3 regions of the Desulfitobacterium sp. genome follow, and region 1 is predicted to be linked to each of the others. Evidence: riboswitches for the same ligand, from Rfam matches in the RefSeq annotation. Region 1 holds a riboswitch; each other region holds the start of a gene.
What was found. Region 1 has a riboswitch for cobalamin ahead of cobT (nicotinate-nucleotide--dimethylbenzimidazole phosphoribosyltransferase). Riboswitches for the same ligand answer to the same signal wherever they lie in the genome.
Positions count from the first base shown of each region.

Region 2: another riboswitch for cobalamin. It lies ahead of AC1U9U_RS03610 (precorrin-6A/cobalt-precorrin-6A reductase); the one in region 1 lies ahead of cobT (nicotinate-nucleotide--dimethylbenzimidazole phosphoribosyltransferase).
Region 3: another riboswitch for cobalamin. It lies ahead of cbiE (precorrin-6y C5,15-methyltransferase (decarboxylating) subunit CbiE); the one in region 1 lies ahead of cobT (nicotinate-nucleotide--dimethylbenzimidazole phosphoribosyltransferase).

Region 1 is NZ_CEVWNY010000054.1:11,636-18,731, reverse strand. It holds gene cobU (bifunctional adenosylcobinamide kinase/adenosylcobinamide-phosphate guanylyltransferase) at 1-418, opposite strand, end outside; gene cobT (nicotinate-nucleotide--dimethylbenzimidazole phosphoribosyltransferase) at 559-1,701, opposite strand; cobalamin riboswitch at 1,803-1,979, opposite strand; gene AC1U9U_RS09630 (ATP-binding protein) at 2,158-3,531, shown strand; gene AC1U9U_RS09625 (GerAB/ArcD/ProY family transporter) at 3,723-4,790, shown strand; gene AC1U9U_RS09620 (spore germination protein) at 4,804-6,321, shown strand; gene AC1U9U_RS09615 (Ger(x)C family spore germination protein) at 6,354-7,096, shown strand, end outside.
Region 2 is NZ_CEVWNY010000011.1:35,715-42,810, forward strand. It holds gene AC1U9U_RS03600 (energy-coupling factor ABC transporter ATP-binding protein) at 1-623, opposite strand, end outside; gene cbiQ (cobalt ECF transporter T component CbiQ) at 636-1,433, opposite strand; gene AC1U9U_RS03610 (precorrin-6A/cobalt-precorrin-6A reductase) at 1,430-2,161, opposite strand; cobalamin riboswitch at 2,280-2,466, opposite strand; gene AC1U9U_RS03615 (MFS transporter) at 2,615-3,820, opposite strand; gene cshA (degradosome RNA helicase CshA) at 4,030-5,508, opposite strand; gene AC1U9U_RS03625 (hypothetical protein) at 5,705-5,839, shown strand; gene AC1U9U_RS03630 (anti sigma factor C-terminal domain-containing protein) at 5,874-6,065, opposite strand; gene AC1U9U_RS03635 (DedA family protein) at 6,085-6,309, opposite strand; gene AC1U9U_RS03640 (metallophosphoesterase family protein) at 6,366-7,096, opposite strand, start outside.
Region 3 is NZ_CEVWNY010000003.1:43,492-50,587, reverse strand. It holds gene cobJ (precorrin-3B C(17)-methyltransferase) at 1-657, opposite strand, end outside; gene AC1U9U_RS01190 (cobalt-precorrin 5A hydrolase) at 684-1,901, opposite strand; gene cobM (precorrin-4 C(11)-methyltransferase) at 1,898-2,668, opposite strand; gene cobI (precorrin-2 C(20)-methyltransferase) at 2,683-3,399, opposite strand; gene cbiE (precorrin-6y C5,15-methyltransferase (decarboxylating) subunit CbiE) at 3,444-4,676, opposite strand; cobalamin riboswitch at 4,775-4,953, opposite strand; gene cbiD (cobalt-precorrin-5B (C(1))-methyltransferase CbiD) at 5,033-6,172, opposite strand; gene AC1U9U_RS01165 (glycosyltransferase family 8 protein) at 6,282-7,096, opposite strand, start outside.

The DNA of each region.
Region 1 (7,096 bases):
TAATGACCTGAGGAGTGATTGCTTGGGCTAAGTGGGCAACGGTACGAACTTGTTCAAGAATCCATTGCTCAATTTCATCCATGACTTTGGAGTGGCCCCGTTCTTGGAGAGTTTCCTCCTCCGGATAGTTGGCAAGGAGAAGATTGGTCAGCCACAAGGTTACGCAGTCCACTAGAATTACGGCATTTTCCTTACGATATTGTTCCAGGACAGAGGCGAGAGCCAGAGGTTCTTCGACAAGCTCCCAGTTGGAGGGACGTTGCTCCTGATGTTTTTTTACCCGCAGAGCCATTTCTTCGTCATAGACTTGGGCCGTGGCCACATAAATTACGGGCAAACGGGGATGGGCAGCCATAAGTTCGGCAAAACGGCTTTTACCGCTGCGGGCCCCACCGGTAACGAGAACAAAATTTGACATATATACCTCCGTTATAACTTTTGGCTTTTAGCTGATTTTGAGCTCCATGACAGGATTATGTTCTTTTATAATAGCATATTTTGAATTGTCAAAAGGGCAGTTCAGTTTGTTGGGAATGGCCACCGTGCTATTTTCGTTAGTCATTCTTTATTACTTACCCCGGCAGATTCAAAGGTAGCCATTTCCTTAAGGATGTGGATGGAGGCATCCAGCAGGTGGAAGGCAATTGCGGCACCGGTCCCTTCACCCAACCTGAAGTCCAGGTGCATAACCGGTTTAAGTTCTAGGTGCTTCAAGGCGGCAACATGACCAATCTCCACAGAGGAATGAGATGGGATGAGATAGAAGCGGGCCGTGGGACATATTTTGGCGGCGATAAGGGCTGCCGCTGTGGAGATTACCCCATCCAAAATGATGGGTACACGGGAGTAGGCTGCGGCCAGGATAGCACCGGCCAGGGCACCGATTTCCAAACCACCGATTTTGCTAAGGACATCGATTCCATCCTCAGGATCCGGCCGATTGATTTCGATAGCACGGGTGATAACTTCTTGTTTGCGAATTAAACCGGCATCATCGAGGCCCGTTCCTCTGCCGGTAACTGCTGCGGCCGGTAATCCGGTAAAAAGGGAGATAATGGCTGCGCTAGGAGTAGTATTGCCAATACCTACTTCGCCAGTAGCTAAGACTTGGACACCGGAATTTATAGCTTGTTGGGCAATTTTTGCCCCGGTTAATAAGGAAAGAAGGGCTTCCTTACGGCTCATGGCGGGTCCTTGGGCCATATTACGGGTTCCATTCATTACACGGTTACGCATAAGCTCGGGAGGATCTAAGGGGAAGGCGATACCCACATCAGTGCAGATCACTTCTGCATTAGCATGGCGGGAAAGAACATTGATACCCGCTCCACCGCCCAAGAAATTATAAAACATTTGGGGAGTGACTTCTTGGGGGAAAGCGCTGACTCCTTCAGCTACGACACCATGATCCCCGGCCATGACGAGTACGGCTTTCTTATCGATTTTCGGCCAAGGATCACCTTGAATGCCACCTAGTTGTTTGGCGATTTCCTCCAAAACTCCTAGGCTGCCCTGGGGTTTTGTTAAGGAGTCAAGACGTACTTGCACAGCTTCCATTGATTTTTCGTCTAAATCCTGAATTCCTTGGACGAGCTGGTTCAAAACGGCCTCGCACTCTTCTAAGCTAGCGGTGGAAAGGTCCTGGCGTTCGCAGAACTTCTCTGGAGATAGTTTTTCTTGATTTAATTCTTGTTTAGTCATCTTTAATCCTCTCCTTTTTAGTAAAAAAATAAAGTCCCGCCACTTATAAGTGGTCGGGACTTTGCCTTCATCGCCAACACCCTTTCCAATCACCCCTGGAAAGAATTTATGCATTCTTGGCAGGTCTCCTGGCTCAGACTCAAGCACCTACAACCCCTTCCCGGCAAGTGCCGGTGGTTATGGTCTAGGCTCATCTTTCACAGTGGTGGGTCCGCACCGGAATTACACCGGTTTTCCTATTCTCCCCAGATGGGGCACCGAAGAATGTTAGAATATTAAGTTATTTATAGAATACCAAAAGACAAGTTTTTGTCAAGGGTCTTGGGTCAAAAGCGAAGGAAAAATTGATTTGCCATTTGCTCTTTACTTCATGTTTTGAAGGAATTATGATATAAAATATACGTTGTACTAGAACACAACCATTAAAATTATAATTGTTAAGGATGTGCATTACCGGTGAGTAAAAATATAATGAATCGGTTGTCCTTGCTTATTGACGGCATGGTTATTTTTCATGGAATAAAAGAGGATCCGATAGTAGCTGCTTTTAAGTCACTTTTAGAGCAGGCGGGATCCCAAGAATTAGATTTCAGGGAAGTCTATAAGGAGTATCACCGTTTCACTTCCTTAGCTACCGAAGTTCAGTGGCCGGAGTACCTTTGGGAGCGGATCATTCAGGATAAAAATGAGTTCAGCAGACAAGTTGCCCAAGGCGGGAAAAGCGGATTATCCAGCCACCTGCGTGAATTAGCCGGACGTGATCTCCTTTGCTGCCGTGAGCTTACCCGGATGACAAGTGAAGAGATTAAAGAAGTAATTAATCAGCGGTTAGCCGGGGAAATGAAAGAGCACAAGGAGTTATGGCAGGAGGCGCCTTTTGCTCCGGCAAGCTGGCCTAATTGGCTAAGTGTTGGCAGGGAGTGTTTCAGTCATGATAATAATTTTGCTCAAAATTATCTAATGGCTACCCAAGGCCGACTCAAAGAAGTACTAAGGCAAGGGACTGCCGAGGACATGGTAAATGCGCTTCTCACATACTATCAGGAGATGGGTACCGGATTATTCAGCCAAAGCATGGCACTAAAATGGCGAAGCAATACCGGCAAGTTAGAAGCCGTTACCGCCGATCCCATGCGCAAAAGCCAATTGATCAACCAAGAGCGTGAGCAGGGGATTGTTCTCGAGAATACGGAATTCTTCATTAGGGGTTATTCGGCCAATAATATAATACTCTACGGTAACCGGGGAACAGGCAAATCTTCTTTGGTGAAGGCTCTGCTCCATGAATACTGTGAGCAGGGGCTGCGCCTTGTGGAATTAGCAAAAACCGACTTGCAGGATTATCCCAAAATCATTGCCCTCCTTGCAAAACAGCCCCTGAAATTCATCATCTTCATCGATGATCTATCCTTTGAAGATACCGAAGCAGATTATAAGAACTTGAAAACTTTGCTGGAAGGCGGCCTTGAAGGCAAGCCCAAAAACGTTTTGATTTATGCCACCTCTAATCGGCGTAACCTTGTGCGGGAGACCTTTGCCGAGCGGCAAGGGGATGAGGTCCATCGCCGTGATAATATGGAAGAAAAATTATCCCTCTCTGACCGATTTGGCATTACGGTAACCTTCCCCTCCCCGGACCAGGAGGGATATCTTAAGATAGTGGAAGAGTTAGCTAGCCAAGAAGGGCTTCAAGTCCCCGGAGATTATTTAAGACAGCAGGCTTTGCGGTGGGTCATGAATCATAATGCCCGTTCCGGTCGAACAGCTCGTCAATTCGTGGATTATATGCTTGCCAAGCAAGGCACAACCTTTGCAGACCCTCAACGTTGAATTTTTTCCTCAACGCTGCTTTCATAGCCGGCTGAATGGCCGGCTATTTTTATTTCACACATGCCTGACTTTTTCAGGGCAGGGAGAAGGGTAAAGGGGTTAATTGTCCGGAAAAGGATGTATAGGATTAGGCTGAGTGTTCATCCTAATATTAACCTGGAAATGAAAGTGTGAAATCATTGAAATATCGAGTGTCTAACCAACAAGTTTTTTTAACCTATTTTATGATAATGTCTGTATCCTTCGGGCTCCCTAATCTGATCATCATAGATTTGGGGCAGGATTTTTGGCAAGCAATACTCTTGGCCCTGGTTATGGAAGTGATCCTGGGCTGGTTTCTCTTTAAAATGGGGCTGAAGTTTAAGGGACGGACGATCTTTCAATATAGCGAAAAGATTTTAGGAAAATTTATAGGTAAAATTATTAATGGTTTATTTAGTCTTTTTTTTACGTTCGTAGCTTTTACCGCTCTTCAGACCCTTTCGGATTTTTTTGGTTCCGTAATCATGCCTGAGACTCCGAAATATGTTTTTGCTTTAGTATTAATACTCGTTAGTACCTATGCGACATATACCGGAATCGAGGTTATAATGCGACTCCCTGGGCTTATAGCTCCTTTTGTGTTAGGATCATCGTTGTTTATCGCCCTCTTAAATTTGACTAAGATGGATACTTGGAACTTAAGACCCATGTTTCAACACAATTTTATGGAGGTTGTCCATGGTGCCGTTCTTCTAGCCGCTTGGTTCGGAGCTTGTATAATTATGAGCGTGATTATGGCTTATCACAATGAACCCCAAAAAGCTTTTAAGATTAAACTTCTCGGCATAGGTTCAGGAATTTGTCTTTTTGCACTAAATGTTTTCATTGTAATTCTGGCCATTGGTGTGGAGGTAAGTTCGCGGCAAGTTTACTCCGTATTTCTGCTCGCTCAAATAGTGGAAGCGGGAGATTTTGTTGAAAGAATAGAAGCCTTTCAAGTTGTATCTTGGACAGCGGGAGGCTTTTTTATCATTGCTTTATTTCATTATGCTGCTGCGGAGGGGTTAAGTAAGATTTTTTTCAAAAAATCCCGAGCCTTCCTAGGTTGCACTATCGGCGCGATCCTATATATTGCTTCAGTTGTCGCTTACCTCGGCGGCCAAGCTAATAATTGGCTATTGAAAGAAGTTTTTTCTGTCTATGCCTTAGGTTTTGAAATAGGGTCTGTGACTCTCCTATATTTAATTTTTATCGTAAAGGAAAAAATTAAAGGATAAAAGAGGAAAATAAATGTTTAAGGAAAAACCGGCTATTTATAAGGGATTAGAAGAGAATCGCCAATATTTAATCGAAATTTTCAATACCACGGAGCTTGCTTTTCGTGACATATCCTTTGGTAACAGGGGTAACGGGTTGCTGGTTTATCTGAGGGAATTGGTACAGCAGGAATATCTTAGCTATTCAATTATTAAACCCTTAATCGAGTTCCGTAACCATGAAAATTGCTTAGATGGTGAAGCCAAGCTATCCATAGAAATTGTCCAAAGTGAGGTCCTCGCCGACAGTCAGTTAATCAAGACTACCACTTTTGATCAAGTATCCCGAGCGCTATTATTCGGTAAAACGGCCTTTTTCTTAGAAGGTTCTTCAGAAGTCTTAATTATGGACACCTTTGGCGGAGAAAAGCGCAGTATTCAAGAGCCGGAAACTGAGACGATAGTTCGTGGCCCTCGGGAGGGATTTGTCGAAAGCATTGCCGTTAATGCCGGTTTATTGCGCCGTAAAATTAAAGATGAGAGTCTGCGGTTTGAAGTTATGAGTCTTGGCAAGCGCACCAAAACTACTATCTATGTGGTTTATCTCGAAGGGATTGCAAACCCGAAACTTATCGGCGAGGTAAAGCATCGGCTCGAGGAGATTGATATTGATGCTATCCTGGAAAGTGGTTATATTGAACAATTAATCGAGGATGGACCTCGCTCAATTTTTCCTACAGTGGGTGCAACAGAAAGGCCCGATAAATTAGCGGCCAAGCTCATGGAAGGGCGGGTCGGCATTCTGGTTGACGGAACACCTTTTGTTTTAACCGTACCCTATCTATTTGTAGAAGCCTTTCAGAATCCGGAAGATTACTATTCACGCCCTTATTATGCTTCCCTTATTCGGCTCATTCGCTATTTAGCCTTCTATTTTTCTACCAATCTTCCCGCCTTTTACGTGGCTGTCCAAGCCTATCATCAGGAAATGATCCCCACAAATCTCCTCATTTCGATGAGTGGGGGGCGGGAAGGAATCCCTTTTCCGGCAGTTTTCGAAGCTTTGTCGATGGGGATCGTTTATGAGATCTTACGGGAGGCGGGCATTAGGATACCGGGCAACATCGGCCAAGCTGTTAGTATCGTGGGGGCTCTCGTTCTTGGTGAAGCGGCTGTTCAAGCAGGTTTTGTCAGTCGGGCAATGGTGATTGTGGTAGCTCTGACCGTAATTTCCGGATACCTTACTCCGCCCATGACTGCACCAACATCTATTTTGCGTTTAATTTTCCTCATGGTCACTACTCTAATGGGAATGTTCGGGTGGTTAATGACTTTAATTGTTATCTACATTCATTTAGCTAACTTACGCTCTTTTGGGGTGCCTTATTTATCGCCGCTTATTCCGACTAATTTTGGAGATATGAAAGATGGAGTGGTTCGTTTGCCCCTATGGACAATGTTTACTCGTCCAACTTTAATCAGCAACAGTGATCGCCAAGGGAGAAATACCCTGAAGAAGAGGCTGGGGATTCCCAAGCGAAAAAGTAATTAACAGCACAAAAACGGAGGGGCGGTCGTTGCCAAATGACTAATCCTATTAAGCAAAGGGCCATTGGGTTGATTCTAATTATCGCTATTTTACTCTTTTTACCAGGATGCTGGAATTACCGAGAACTGAATGAGATAGGTATTGTCGGTGCGATGGGCATAGACCTTAATGAGCAGGGAGGGATTAAGCTGACGGTTCAAGTCATTAATCCCCAATCCGCTACCACGAGGGGGCAAACCCCAAAGAATCCCATGCGTGTTGAATACAGTGAGGGGGAAACCCTTTTTGATGCAATTCGTAATTTAATGAAGAAGTCCGGGCATCGACTTTATTATCCTCATATGCAAGTAATAGTTTTTGGTGAAGAGCTTGCTCGTAAGGGGATTTTGCCGGTTTTAGATTTTTTGGAGCGTGACCCGGAATTTCGGCTTTTAACCTGGGTTCTGGTTACGGAGGGAAAAGCAGAGGAGATTATCCGGGCCCCTTCCAATGAAGCATTAATCAGTGCTTTGAATCTAAAATCCCTGGTGGAGAATTATAAATCCTTATCGAAATCTACCCCGGCTAACTTACTGAATCTTTTCAGTATGCTTTACTGTGAGGGAATTGAACCGGTCGTTGGTAAGGTGCGATTTATTGAGGAAAAGGGAGAGACTACTTTTGTCATAGAGGGCGGAAGTGCTTTTAAGGAAGATAAGCTCATTGCTTGGCTGGATGATGATGAGGCGAGGGGTTTACTATGGATTGAGGATGAAATTAAAAGTGGCATTATCACGGC
Region 2 (7,096 bases), on a different contig from region 1:
CTTTCAGCCCATCGGTATACGAAATCCACATCATGGGTGGAAATAAGCAGTGTCTTTCCCTCTGAACTCAGTTTGTGCAAAACCTCTTCCAGCATCTGTGTATTTAAGGGATCGAGTCCTGCCGTGGGTTCATCAAAAATAATAATCTCCGATTTCATAGCGATGATATCGGCGATGCAGACACGCTTCTTTTCGCCGCCGCTTAGATAGTGGGGGGGACGATCCTTATACTCAAGGATGTTCATATAGGTCAGGGCTTCCTCCACACGCCTTAAGACTTCCTCTTTGGGAAGCTTTAAATTCATCGGGCCAAATCCCACTTCCGCCATAACTGTGGAAGCAATGATCTGATTGTCGGCATCTTGAAAGACGATACCGATTTTTTTACGCAATTCTTTGATGTTCTTTTTATTAATGACCGTACCACGGTAGCTGATTTCTCCCTGGTCGGGAGTAAGGACTCCATTCGCATTCAGGAAAAACGTGGATTTGCCGGCACCATTAGAACCAACGACAGCGATTTTTTCTCCTTCATAGATATCCGCATTGATTCTGCTCAAAGCGGGCGTCCCGTTTCCGTAAGCATAGTGCAGATCCCTGATCTTTAATATTGGTTCTCCCATAATCTTTCCTTTCTAGCATGTAAAGTACCAGAGTAGAATCAGTAAAATTATAAATACTGCCGCCGCAATAATCTGTATGGTTGTGACTTTTCGGGCCTCCTCCAAAAATAGCAGCTCTCCCTCATAGCATCTGGCTTCCATGGCGTTATAGTAAGCATTAGCTTTTTTAACCGAAACAACCAGCAGATTGCCGGCAATCTTGCCAAATGTAAACCACGAAGTCCTAAGATCACGGAAGCCCAGACGGGAGTCTGCGGAATTCCTCATTTTGATAACGACATCCAAGAGAATGAATATGTATCGATAGATAATATTCATCAGTTCGACAATAAGCTTTGGCATATGGGCCCTTCGCATTACACTAATAATCTCGGAAGAAGGAGTCGATAAAGTCATCATTTCCATGGCACTAATCGCCGCCAAGACCTTCATGATCAAAAAGAGCATGGTCTTAAGCCTCGCTTGGGAAGTAAATACATAGCCAAAACCAAGATTCAAATTATACTGTCCCATGGGTTGTGTTGAAAAATCCACGCCAATGGCGACAGTCCCCAACAGAATAAAGGAAATTGGAATCATTAGTATGGACAAATAGGCACGGAGGGAAAGTCCACCTTTGATGATGGACAAATAGGCCATTGCCAGGATAACCACAGCGGAGACGTAAGGATTATTCAAGACAATACATAGTACTAGGGTCGATATGGAGAGAGAGACTTTAAATGCAGCATTCCAATGTCTGATTCCGGAGGCATGAGCATAAAAGTCGATGGAAGATCCTTCACCATGCTTATGTCTGATTGTACTCATTCGTTTTTCCTTCCATACTTATCTACCCAGTCTAATAATTCCTTCACACTATTCACGGTCAACCCGGCGAGCACTCGGTTTTTTTTGACAAGGATGACTTTTAGCCCAAGTTCTAAGGCGGCAGATATTTTCGTATCTGTTCCACCGGCATTACCACTATCCCGAGTTAAGAGAATATCTGTCCCATACGACCTGAATAATACCCGGTTCAGATCTTTGGAGAATGGACCTTGCAGGGCCACAATATTCTTAGGGTGAATGCCCATATCCTGACACTTCTGCACAATCCGCCCTTCCGGAAGAACGCGCACAACGAAACGAGCAAAACCGGCAAAGGAACTGTTCACAATACTTTCGAGTTGATGACTGCCTGTCGTCACAAAAACCGTTGCCGGTCGACCTTCCTCTTGATATACTTCCGCGACGGATTGTTCCAAACGCCGCAAAGCTTCCTCCCAATTATGTACCGGTGAAATCAAGGAACTGATCGGAATCTTGGTCTCAGGTCTTTCCAGCCGGAGATAGGGAATCCCACGTTGTTCGCACCACCGGCTTAACGAAGTAAATTTAACACCACAGGAAGGATGACTGGCATCAAGAACGGCAGAAGGGATTGAACCGACTTCCTTTTCCGACCATGATGACATTTGTTTAAACTTAATTCCCCTCTTATGAAGATCTTCACCAGCTTCACGCGCTGCGGCAGTTTCTCCCAATAGAATAAACATAGTGCTTTTGCCTCCAAATAAAAAAACCCTTCACCAACGGAAGAGTTTAGGGTCATAATGAGCATCTAAAACAAAGTTAAAGATACAAACATTCACCTCCCTAACATCCCGTAGGCAGTTATAATGTTTGGTATAAGCAGGTCTCCTGGCTCAAGATCTTCATCAACTTACGTCTTCCCAGGTAATCCCCAGTGACACTTTGTAAGTCGACTCCCTCTTACAGTGGCGGGCACCGCGTCAGCTTTTACTGACTTCCCTTTTAAATTTTTCCCTCAGGAAAAAACACTCATTCCCAAAATATTCAATTATCTTATATATTAGCATAACCTTAGCAGCCCTGTCTAGTACCTAACACATTGGCAGTTGACCGGGGATCCCAATCCCCATTATCCACTGCATTATCCTTCCTGCCGAAGAAACGCGGATTGATACATAATTATGCACATTTTTCTTCTATGCTTGTTGCCCGATGAGCTCCTCATGTCTGACAGCCGGCTCCTGAGCTCTAATATCCGGTAGGGTTAAGGCAAGCAGAATCCCCACTATCGGGAGAAGGCAGATAAGATTCATTGTAAAAGGCAATCCGAAGTGATCAGCGATAACTCCAAGCAAAGTAACCCCAATGGATCCCATGCCGACGCCAAAGCCAAGCAGTAAACCAGAAGCCAGGCCGATGTTATTCGGCAAAAGTCTCTGCCCAAAAACCACCGTAGTGGAAAAAGTTGAAATTAATCCTGCACCGAGAATAAAAGCGAAAACAGGAATTAACGGACCGTTTAACTTTAGAAATGGTAAAATTGTCATTAAGGAGATTAACATGGAAACCAACATCCCACTGCGACCGCCAAAACGATCGGCAAAAGGTCCGCCTAAAATCGTGCCGAATGCTCCGGCAATTAAAAATACGCTCACTAGATATTGAGGTTCTGCAATCCCTTTAAAGGCAGGAAAATAAAAGGGAATGAAGTAAATTAGTCCGGATTGGATCCAGGAACGAACTGTTACGTAAAGCATTAATAATGTTAAGCTGCCCACCCGATTGCTACCGGAGTGCGTTCGCACCTTTTTCTTAGCCTGATTGGACAAACTTTCCCCTAAGATCCGCTTAAACCTCGGCATTACAAATAAAAAAAGCAAAGATGCTAAGAGGCCCGGTATTGCTACCCAGTGAATCGACTGCAGACCGCCAAAGCTTAGTACAAGTGTGGCCAGCATCGGACCTAAACCAAAGCCAAGATTTCCTCCAACAGAAAAAATCGCCATCGAAGACCCGGCCTTCCTGTCTTCGCTGATAAAGTGAGCCAATTTAGACCCCTCGGGATGGTATCCCGCAACACCGATACCGCTTAGGAGCACTGCAAATAGCAGGAGTTCATAAGAATTAACGAATCCTGTCAGGGCCAAACCTAAACCGGAGAGTATAAGTCCTAAAGGCATTAACCAAGGCATACTATAGCGATCGCTGAAAACCCCAAAAATGGGTTGGATAATCGCGGAACTAAAAGTAAACGCCAATACGAGGGTACCAACTTGAAAATAGCTTAGTCCAAAATTTAGGGCTAATAAGGGAGCCAAGATTGGAAGCACCCCTTGACCCAAATCAACAACCAGATGACCCAAGCTTAAAATCCATAATAACGGGTTCATTGTTTTAGCCACCTACTCTCTTCTCCAAAAATTTTTTACTTGATAAACATAGTAGCATATTTATAAATTCTAATCGAGAAATTTTAAGAATTTTTGCGGTCACTTTTGACCCCCTTAAGATTTGACCTACTCTACCTTAGAAAAAGCCACTGGTTACCCCAGTGGCTTTTTGTCTTCTCTCCGTATTAGTATATAATATGGTACTTGTTCAATGGTAGGATTTATTTTTTGTAACCGCGTCCACCTGTCGAACTCCCACGGTGATCCCCTTTGCCTTGTCTGCCACGATAATTACCACCGGGCCCGCCCTCTCTGCGATAACCACCACGCCTATCTCCACGATATCCTTTATGATCAGACCGACCTTGATTGCTTTTTACTCTCAAGGGAGCTACTCCAGTTAACTCGATTTCTGTTTCATTAGGTTCCTTGGTCATTATTTTTAAAGCTGCCGACAATAAAGTTACTGAATCCGATTCTTCCAATAAATCTTCGGCGATTCCCTTATAATTCTGGATGTCTCCCTCTGCTACGACACGTAGTAACCTTTCAACCGTGATCCGTTGCTGGCCCTCAATGGCTTCAATCATGGTCGGGATATTTTTGCGCGTTATTTTGCGTTTCGTCAGTTGCTCGATAAGCCTTAAATGACCTATTTCCCGTGGCGTCACAAAGGTTACAGCCAAGCCTGTTTTTCCTGCTCTTCCTGTACGTCCGATCCGATGCACATAACTTTCTTGGTCTTGAGGAATATCGAAGTTATAAACATGGGTCACCCCACTTATGTCTAACCCCCTCGCCGCAACATCCGTGGCGACTAAGACCTCGATAGTTCCCTCTTTAAACTTTCTCATCACGCTATCCCGTTTACTCTGGGTCAAGTCGCCATGAATACCTTCTGCGGAATACCCCCGTTTATTCAAGGCTTCCGCTAACTCATCCACTCGGCTTTTGGTCCGGCCAAACACAATGGCTAAGTCAGGGGATTGAATATCGAGCAAGCGGCAAAGAACATCAAATTTCATCTTTTCCGTGACTTCAATGTAGTTTTGTTCGATATTAGCAACCGTAACCTCCTTAGCCTTGATACTGACGAGCTCCGGGTCCTTCATAAATTTCTGGGCTAGATTTTGAATTTGCTTAGGCATGGTAGCTGAAAATAGCAAGGTCTGTCTTTCGTCCGGGATCTCTTGGAGTATGGTTTCAATATCTTCAACAAAGCCCATGTTTAACATCTCATCCGCTTCATCTAAAATAACCATTTCAATATTTTGGAGGCGAATAGTGCGTCTACGCATATGATCCATGAGACGTCCCGGTGTAGCCACAATGATATGGGGTCTCTTTTTTAGAGCCCTAATCTGCCGATCAATCTCTTGTCCACCGTAAATCGGCAACGTACGAACACTTTTAAATTGGCCGATTTTATTGAGTTCCTCCGCCACCTGTACCGCTAATTCTCGAGTCGGGGCGAGCACGATTCCTTGGATATCCTCAGATGTCTGAGTAATTTTTTCGATCAAAGGAATCCCATAAGCCGCTGTTTTCCCTGTACCCGTTTGAGCCTGCCCGATCACATCCTTACCGGCTAAGGTCAGAGGTATTGTTTGGGCTTGGATCGGTGTGGCTTCTTCAAAGCCCATATTCATGACAGATTTAAGTAATGATTCGGATAAACCTAGTTCTTTAAAAGTTGGCATTACATGACTCTCCCTTATATTGTTGATACTAAAAGTAGTTTCCCAATCGTATAATAATCTAATCCAAATACTTGAGTATAAACTATTATGCCACGAAGAGCGGTTGGGAGATACCTCTTTAATGGAATAAATTAACGTGTTAGAACTTTGTTTATTGAAGAAACTAAATTTATATTAACATCAAAGGAGAATAATTATGGCAACCGTAGGTAAAAAAAATAACTTAAAGTTTGTACCAAAAGGAAACGCCCCAAAGCCGGGGATAATAACGCCAAAAACTAATGAAATAGCTCAAAAAACGGACACCTTATCAGACCATAGTAATAGCTAATCTTATAAAGGACAGCCTAGGCTGTCCTTCAATATTAGTATTTATCAATTATCACTCCGAATGAAGAAGCCTTTATATGAGGGTTCTCTATTAGTGAATTTAGCTCTTCCTTTGTCCCCTGAACGACTACTCCCAGTAGAGGAACTTTGGCCGGGTCTGTATATCCCTTGGCCTCAAACCTATCATATACTTTTTGATATTGGGGATAGGTTTTTAGATCGAACAAAAATTCATTATAGTCAAAGCTAGAAAGTACGACTGATATAGTAGGAAATCGTAATACCTGATATAACCCCCAGGGTAGCTACAATAACACTTATGCCCCAGTTTAACTTTCCTTGAAATACAAGAAACCCACAGTAGGCCATCAAGGTTTGCCCTGGTGTCGGAAAAGCTATAAGTTCAAGCATTAAGGCAACAAATAATACTATATATTCGTAATTATTTAACAGATCAGTTAAGAAGTTCATTATAAGCCTCCAGAAAAGCCAATTTAACCGACCTCCCTTTTTTAGGTAGTTGTATTCTAGTCCTTCCTATTTCCAAACAGTTCTTTAAACCGCTTGGCCGCATATTTTCCAGTGTCATATAGCCATTTCCATACGGTGTCAAAGGCTTGCTTTTTCCATAAATAAATCTTGATCATCAATAAAAGCATAAGTAACACGAATCCTACAAGGACAAATATCACTGAAACAGGATTCTCTTCATACATAGCAGCGGCAAATAGTTGTACTGCTGCCGCATATCGTGCAAGGTAATTATTTAACGGTGATGGAAGTTCCACAATCGTATTGGTTTTAACATCACCAATTTTAGCGATTATATAATGGTAATAGCTATTCTTAGTCAAAAGCTCTGCCCCTGCACCACCCGTTATCAGGTAACGTACACCATCCTTTGTATAATCAAAATAGCTGTGAATATGGGATAAGTACACCGTATCTACATGATAGGTACTCATGAGGTTTTCGAATTTTGCCGCTTCCTGTGGATCCTGGAAACCATGTTTCATATCCTTGTTTTCATTGTAATTATTTAACTTTTGCTCAGCCCAGTTATCACCACTTTTTACTTCGTTAACATAGTTTGGGATTTCATTGGGGGTTACACTGCTTCTTGGGTCATGGGGCGGAATATGGGTAATAACATAAATACGTTTACCCTGCGCCTTTTTCAAATCCTTTTCAAGCCATATGTACTGTTCGTTAGAAACAGCCTGTTTTTCAGACCATCCGGGTGATGAATCCACAAAAG
Region 3 (7,096 bases), on a different contig from region 1:
ATATGGCCCAATTACCCGAGTGTGAGAATTGCCGATGATGACCGTGGTCAACATATCAATGGGAGAGTTGGTAAACTCCTCGAGTGTCGTTATAATCACTTCAGATTCGCCTCGTAAGGCTTCCTTAACTATTCCCACCGGTGTTTCGGGATGGCGGTATTCAAGGACTGCTTCCCGGACCCATTCGATTTGATCCTGCCGCCCTTTGCTTTTTGGGTTATAAATAGCCATAACAAAATCCCCTTCGGCGGCCAGTTTAACCCGTTTTTGAATTACTTCCCAAGGAGTAAGCAGATCACTAAGACTGATCACGGCAAAATCATGCATTAAAGGAGCACCCAGCATGGAGGCTGCCGCGTTGGCGGCGCTGACTCCGGGAATAATCTCCAAAGGCATATCCAGGGCATTTTTCTCTTCCAAGCACTCAATGAGAATTCCCGCCATCCCATAGACCCCGGCATCCCCACTGCTGACCAGAGCAACCCGACGCCCTGCTAAAGCAAGTTCCACTACCTCCCGGCAGCGATCAATCTCCTGCCTCATACCGGTGGCAACTACTTCTTTCCCACCAATCCAAGGACGAATCAGATCAATATAAGTCTTATAGCCGGCGATTACTTCCACTTCATTCCACAGATCAAGAACTCGTTTTGTCATATGCGCTTCATCGCCGGGGCCAATTCCTACCACCAAGATCTTTCCTGGCTGATGGCCACCGTGACCCCGTTCCACTTCTGCTTGGTAAGAATTAATTCCCCCAGTTGGGTTCCCAGTAAGCTCGCTGCTTCGCATACCCCATCCACTCCTATCTTTTCTTTGACAAATTCCGAGGATTCCAGCTTCAGTTTTTCATTTATGGCTTGAACTTCTTCAGTTAAAAAAGTTCGGAAAGGCACTCCAAAAGTTTGAGCAGCCTCGATTATCCCTGATTCATCTGCCTTTAAGCGGATGCTATACAGCCCCCGGATGCTTTTGGGGGAAATCCCTAATTTCCTTAAGCTTAACTCAATCGCCTCAATAATCTGCTCCTTGCTTGCTCCCCTGCGGCAACCCACCCCAACACTAAAGATCCGCGGTATCAAGAGGAGAGGATTGGTCTGCTCTTGGTCTTCCTTATCGATTAGACCGACTTCCAACAGAACCTTTGGCGATTGCCCGCCACAGATTTTGCTGTCTTGCACTATTAGATCCTGCCGGTGTGCGTCTTTCAGAAGAGAATCCTGAATCGTTATCCAAAGATGTGCTTGTTCCTTATCCCGATCCTCAAGAAAGAGGTAATTTGCATCTTGTCTTAAAGGATGTTCCTCCGGTAGACAATCTGTCCAGACCTTTAAATAACCCTGGTCCAGTAAAAAACGATTCACTTGCTTAAGCCCTGCCACCGGCTCAACAGTCCAGCCGAACCGCCGGGCATACTCATCAGGTGCTGTTAAGCCCTGAACATCAGTAGCGGTTGTTACCACCGGCTTAGCGTTGAGCCAGTGGGCGATGGTCTTTGCCCAGGCATTAGCCCCCCCTAAATGACCGGATAATAAGGAAATTACAAACTCCCCTTTTTCATCTAGAACCAATACCGCCGGATCACGATCTTTACTCTGAATATAGGGAGCAATCTGCCGCACCACTATCCCCGTAGCCATAATGAAGATCAACAAGGAACAATCTGACCAGAGTCTTGACATTATATCCTTCAGACTATTAAAGCTGCACAGAACCACAGGGACGTTTCCTTCCCTTTCTTCCGATGCAGACTGACCGATGAATCGAGCAGATTGTCGCTGCATTAGATTTTGGTGTATCCACAGTCCCGGTTTTTCTCCCTCCGGCCAGTTCGCCGATATCCGTAGGGCAGTTTCCAAACCCTGGTCTGTTAAGACCACAAGGGCTGCTTTAGCTTTCATGACTTGCTTCCTTGGCGGTACTCATGGGTAAATTCCGGATCATAAAGTTTTGATCTAACCCCCAGATTCCCCCGTAGAAAATCTCCCACGAGGATTTGAGCATGCTTCCGAATCCCGGCTTCTTTTACTTTGGCCTCGATATTTGCCAAGGTCCCCTGAAGAATCTGTTCATCTGACCAGCTAGCTCGATAAACCACTGCCACCGGTGTATCCGCCGGATAGCCCCGGCGCAAAGTATTCACCACTTCGCCGATCTCCTGGACACTGAGGAAAATTGCCATACTGGCCTGATGCTGAGCTAAGAGTGCCAGATCTTCTTTTTCCGGTACAGGGGTTCTACCGGCGAGACGGGTAAGAATCAAGGTCTGACTTACTTCCGGTAGGGTGAATTCTTTTTTCACCGCCGCCGCTGCCGCAAATACGGAGCTGACTCCCGGAATCACCCCATAAGTAATACCCTGCTCATCCAAAAGCTGCATCTGCTCTTGAATAGCCCCGTAAACACTGGGATCACCGGTATGTAGACGAACGACCTTTTCCCCCTTTTTAACCCCTTCCACCATAAGTTTGATAGTCTCCTCCAAAGTTAGTCCGGCACTATCATAGAGGGCAATCCCCGGTTGACAATGCTGAAGAATCTCCGGATTAACTAATGAGCCGGCATAAATGACTCGCTGAGCCTTTTCCAAAGCCTTTTTTCCTTTTAACGTGATTAAATCGGGGTCCCCGGGACCTGCTCCTATAAAAAGAACTTGGGCAGAATCCATCTTATTTATTTCCGTCAAGGTTTACCCTCCTTTTTGCTTTTATCTTTTTCCTTCTTGCATAGAACTAAGCTCAAATAATCCACTTTCTCCATATCATCAACAGTGTCCAAGGAGCGAATTTCCTCTCCCGCCTGCCCTACCCGAGTGACCAAAACTGCTTGTGAGCCGGTCTTGCGGATATGGTTCAACACCTCCGGCAGATTGCGGGATACCTTCATAAGAACAAGATTGGGGTATTGTTCGTAATTCTCTAACCCTTCAATTCCCGGCAAAACCACTAAGGGTTCATCCCCGGTGGCTAGAGGCCAATTTACCCGGGCCGCGGCAGCTGTCATGGCCGTTATCCCCGGAATTGTCTCGATCCGGTCAGGTTCCAGCTGTCTGTTAAGTATAGAAAGCAAATAACTATATGTACTGTATAAGCAAGGGTCCCCAAGGGTTATAAAGGCCACTGAGAGTCCTGCTTCGAGTTTCTCCATAATCTTATCCGCAGCCTTTTGCCAGGCTGCCTGCAGCACTTCCTCATCTGAGGTCATGGGCATTTCCAGCTCTAAAATATTTACCCCTGCGGGGCAATGGCTTTTGGCGATTTCCCAGGCTATGCTCTCCCGTTCCAGCTTGGATTTAGGTATAGCCAACACCTGAATATGTTGAAGGACCTCTACTGCGCGCAAGGTGATGAGCTTAGGATCTCCCGGCCCTACACCCACTCCATAAAACTTACTCTTCACTATATACCTCCTTTATCGTTGTTGCAGGAACACCGTTGTTGTTCTTATTCTTGACTTTTTTGCGCCGAAAGTATAAATACCGGATTCTGGGCCTGGGCAAGATGGATATCTTTAATTCCTTGCCAACGCACCGCTTGAATTGAAACTACCTCGATATCTTGATATTTCAAATTCTGCAAAGCTTCCATGCCGCGAGCTAAAGTTTCTAAAGTAACTGCGGTAATCACTACCCTGCCTCCAGGCACCAGTGGGGCTTGGCGCAGAATCTCCCATATTTGACCATGACTGCCACCGATTAGGCAAACACCCATTGGCGGGATGCCGGTTAAAGCTTCAGGGGCTGTTCCGCGAACCAACTGCAGATTCCAGGTCCGGAATTTTTCCCGATTTTGGAGAATCAGTTCCTGGGCTTCCAGGTTTTCCTCTACTGCATAGACACAACCTCGCCGGGCCAAAAGGGCTGATTCGATGCTTAAACTTCCTGTCCCAGCTCCCACATCGAGGACTCGATCACCGGGGCCAATTTTAGCCTTGGCCAGAACCTGAACCCGCACTTCACTTTTGGTCATGGGAACCTTGCCGCGGATAAATTCCTCATCCCTGATTCCAAAGCTAAAGCCTTCGGAACCCGAGGGCAAAGGGAATATTTCTTCCGGCTTTTCTTCACCGGGATGGATGATCAGCACAGCGTTCGCAAAGTCATCCTTAAGGTCCTTTAATTCCTTGGCATCAAGTTCCAACCATTTTTCATCGGGATAGGCTAAAGCATTACCCAAAGAAATCCGCGGATTAAATCCATAGACTTGGTAATACCCGGCGATCTTTTGCGGGGTATGGTCCCCTCCGGTGAGAACTCCCAAAGGCTTATCCAGATTCAAGGGCAAGGCCCGAAGGGGGCGGCCGTGGACGCTAAGCAACTCCGCATCCTGCCAAGGGATTCCTGCCCTGGCAAAGGCAAATTGTACAGAGCTGATCCCCGGTAAGACTCTGATATCTTCCTGCGGAAATTCTCTTTTTAGCAGCGGCAGCAAGCTGTAAAACCCAGGATCCCCCGACACCAGTACCCCGACCTTTTTCCCTTGACTTAAAACGCCCGCCAATACTTCCAGGGTTTCCTTCAACTTCCCATTGATAAGAAAGGTGTCTCCCGCAAAATCAGGAAATAGCTTTAGAGCACGAGGCCCACCTATTAAAACATTACATTGATTCACCATCTCCATCACAGCCGGAGGAACCCATCCGGAAGTCCCGGGACCAATTCCCAGTATGCTAATCATCTGACCACCTACCTTAATAAAAAAAGAGCCGTGAGCGGCTCTATTGTTTCAGTATTGGTAAGTACCCTAATAATTACTACACCCATCGCTCGTAGGTGTTAATTAACGCACTCAAGGCAGGTCTCCTGGCTTCCAGTCTACATCCCTCTCCCCTTCCCGGTAACTACCAGTGGGCAATTGAGAGGCACTCGTGGTTTACAGTGGCGGGACCGCGCCGGATTTGCACCGACTTCCCTTTACATCCTCAAAATGAGGAACCTTGAATTATATTCAATTAAAAATACCAAATGAAAAACAACTTTAGTTATTTTATGAATATTTCTAAAATATTCAGTAGTATTATCTATTCTCCGTTTTTAGTAAGATTCCTGCTGCAATTGTGGCCAATCCCAAAATTCCTTGGCAATTTCTTCTGCCTGTTTGTCCCAGGCGATGATTTTACCATCAAGAAGGGTAAAAACACTCCCCACTTGAAGTTCTCCATGCACATGATCCCTTGCCCTGATGCTGGCCCGACCGGCTAATTCAAATAACAAATTTCCCCAACCTTGGTTAAGGATTGCTTCAGCGGCGCCTTCCACAGTAGGGAATTCCGCCAACTTGCCTAAAAGCTCACGGGGAACCCCGGCAAGAGCTGCATGAGCCACTAAAATTTCCATTCGTGCATCCGCTACATGGGTATGGGTATGGAATATCCCCCCCGCTACCTTAATCAGTTTTCCAACATGTCCAAAGAGAACTACCTTCTCTAGTTTCCGATAAGCGGCTTCTTCCAATAGAAAACCGACAAAATTGCTCATTTGAATAATTGCTTCCTGAGGTACCTTGAGCTGTCCTGTAGCGGCTCTAAATCCGTAATTCCCCGGGGTTAAAATAATGGCCTTATGGCCGTAAGCAACGGCTTGGTCCAGTTCCGGCAGAATGGACTTCTTAAACGCCTCCTCGGACATTGGACGGACGATCCCGGTGGTTCCCAAAATAGAGATTCCCCCTACAATACCCAAGCGCGGATTAAGGGTTTTTACCGCGGCTTTTTCCCCTTCCGGAACCTCGATCGTCACTTTTATCTCTTCCTTAGGAAAAATCTCCCGTACCGCTTCCCGAATCATTTGTAGTGGTATAGGATTAATTGCACTTTCCCCCGGAGAAATCTGCAGACCTTTTTTAGTAACGATTCCTACCCCTCGACCGCCGCTAATCCGGACCTCTCCCTGCTGAGAAAGCATCTGAACTACGGCTTGTACTTCTAAACCATGGGTGATATCAGGATCATCCCCCGCATCCTTGATAATCCCTGCCCGTGCTCCTGCATTTTCCTTTTCCGCACGATAAATTGGCAATTGAAGCTGATTTCCCTGAGGCAGGGGGATATTTACCTCAGCTCCCGGCTCTAAGCCTTTGAGCAAAAGGCAAGCAGCTTTTGCTGCCCCCGCTGCACAACTGCCTGTGGTAAACCCTGTTTGCCAAGAATGCCTGTCTTTGCTCTCTCTACTCAATCATTACGCCGCCCTATCTGTATTGTAATTGAAATTATCATCGTTACCCTAATAATTTCAATTCGGGTTTGGAAAGTCCTTTTTTTAATAATTAGAAATTAATTATAACCTAACAAACCACTTGACCTTTTTGCTTAGCCGCAGCCATTTGGGCATAGTGCTTATAGAAAATATCCAGGTCCCCAATGTAATTATCCTTCCAAGGCTTGTTTCGGCCACAATAATGGATAATCGCCGTGTTCCGACGTACCCAATCCAGATCGATTTTAGCATCCCAATTCTTAGGATTTAAGTTGTATAAGGCGTAATACCGCTCACTGAGATTATAAATTTTGGCATCTACAGCCACAATTCGATCACTGTAAACCCCATTAAGAACATCTTGGTCCGGCAAAAACAGACGATTCTTATATCCTTCGATATAGTCATAAACTTCATGAATATCCTGCTCCCGGCGTAAAAGGGACAGGTTCATCATCATCACTCCGGAATTAACGTAGGTACTATCTTCTACCATATTTAGCCTTGCCTTATTTATTTTCCCCAGTATTTCTTTGACATGGGAAGCTGCGGCAAAATATTTGCCCTGGAAATCAATATTATAGAGCGCCCTTAAGGAATTGATCACGACTAAATCCGGGTCCAGGTAAAGAATACGGTCTAAGTCTTCCGGAAGATACCGGGCAGCAAAAATCCTGTAATACATCTCCTTAGGGTAGCGACTGGTAATAGGGACATCATTTAAGTCTTGATCGGAAATCTTGATTTCTTTAACTTGGCAACGGGAAGTATCGATGGACAGATTGATTTTATGAAAATCCTCTTGCGTCATAGTGGAATTGGTCACAAAAATTGTCAACTGCTCACCTGGATTGGCATCGATTAAGGAAGTCAGCATCACAATTAACTGGTTTACATAATTAG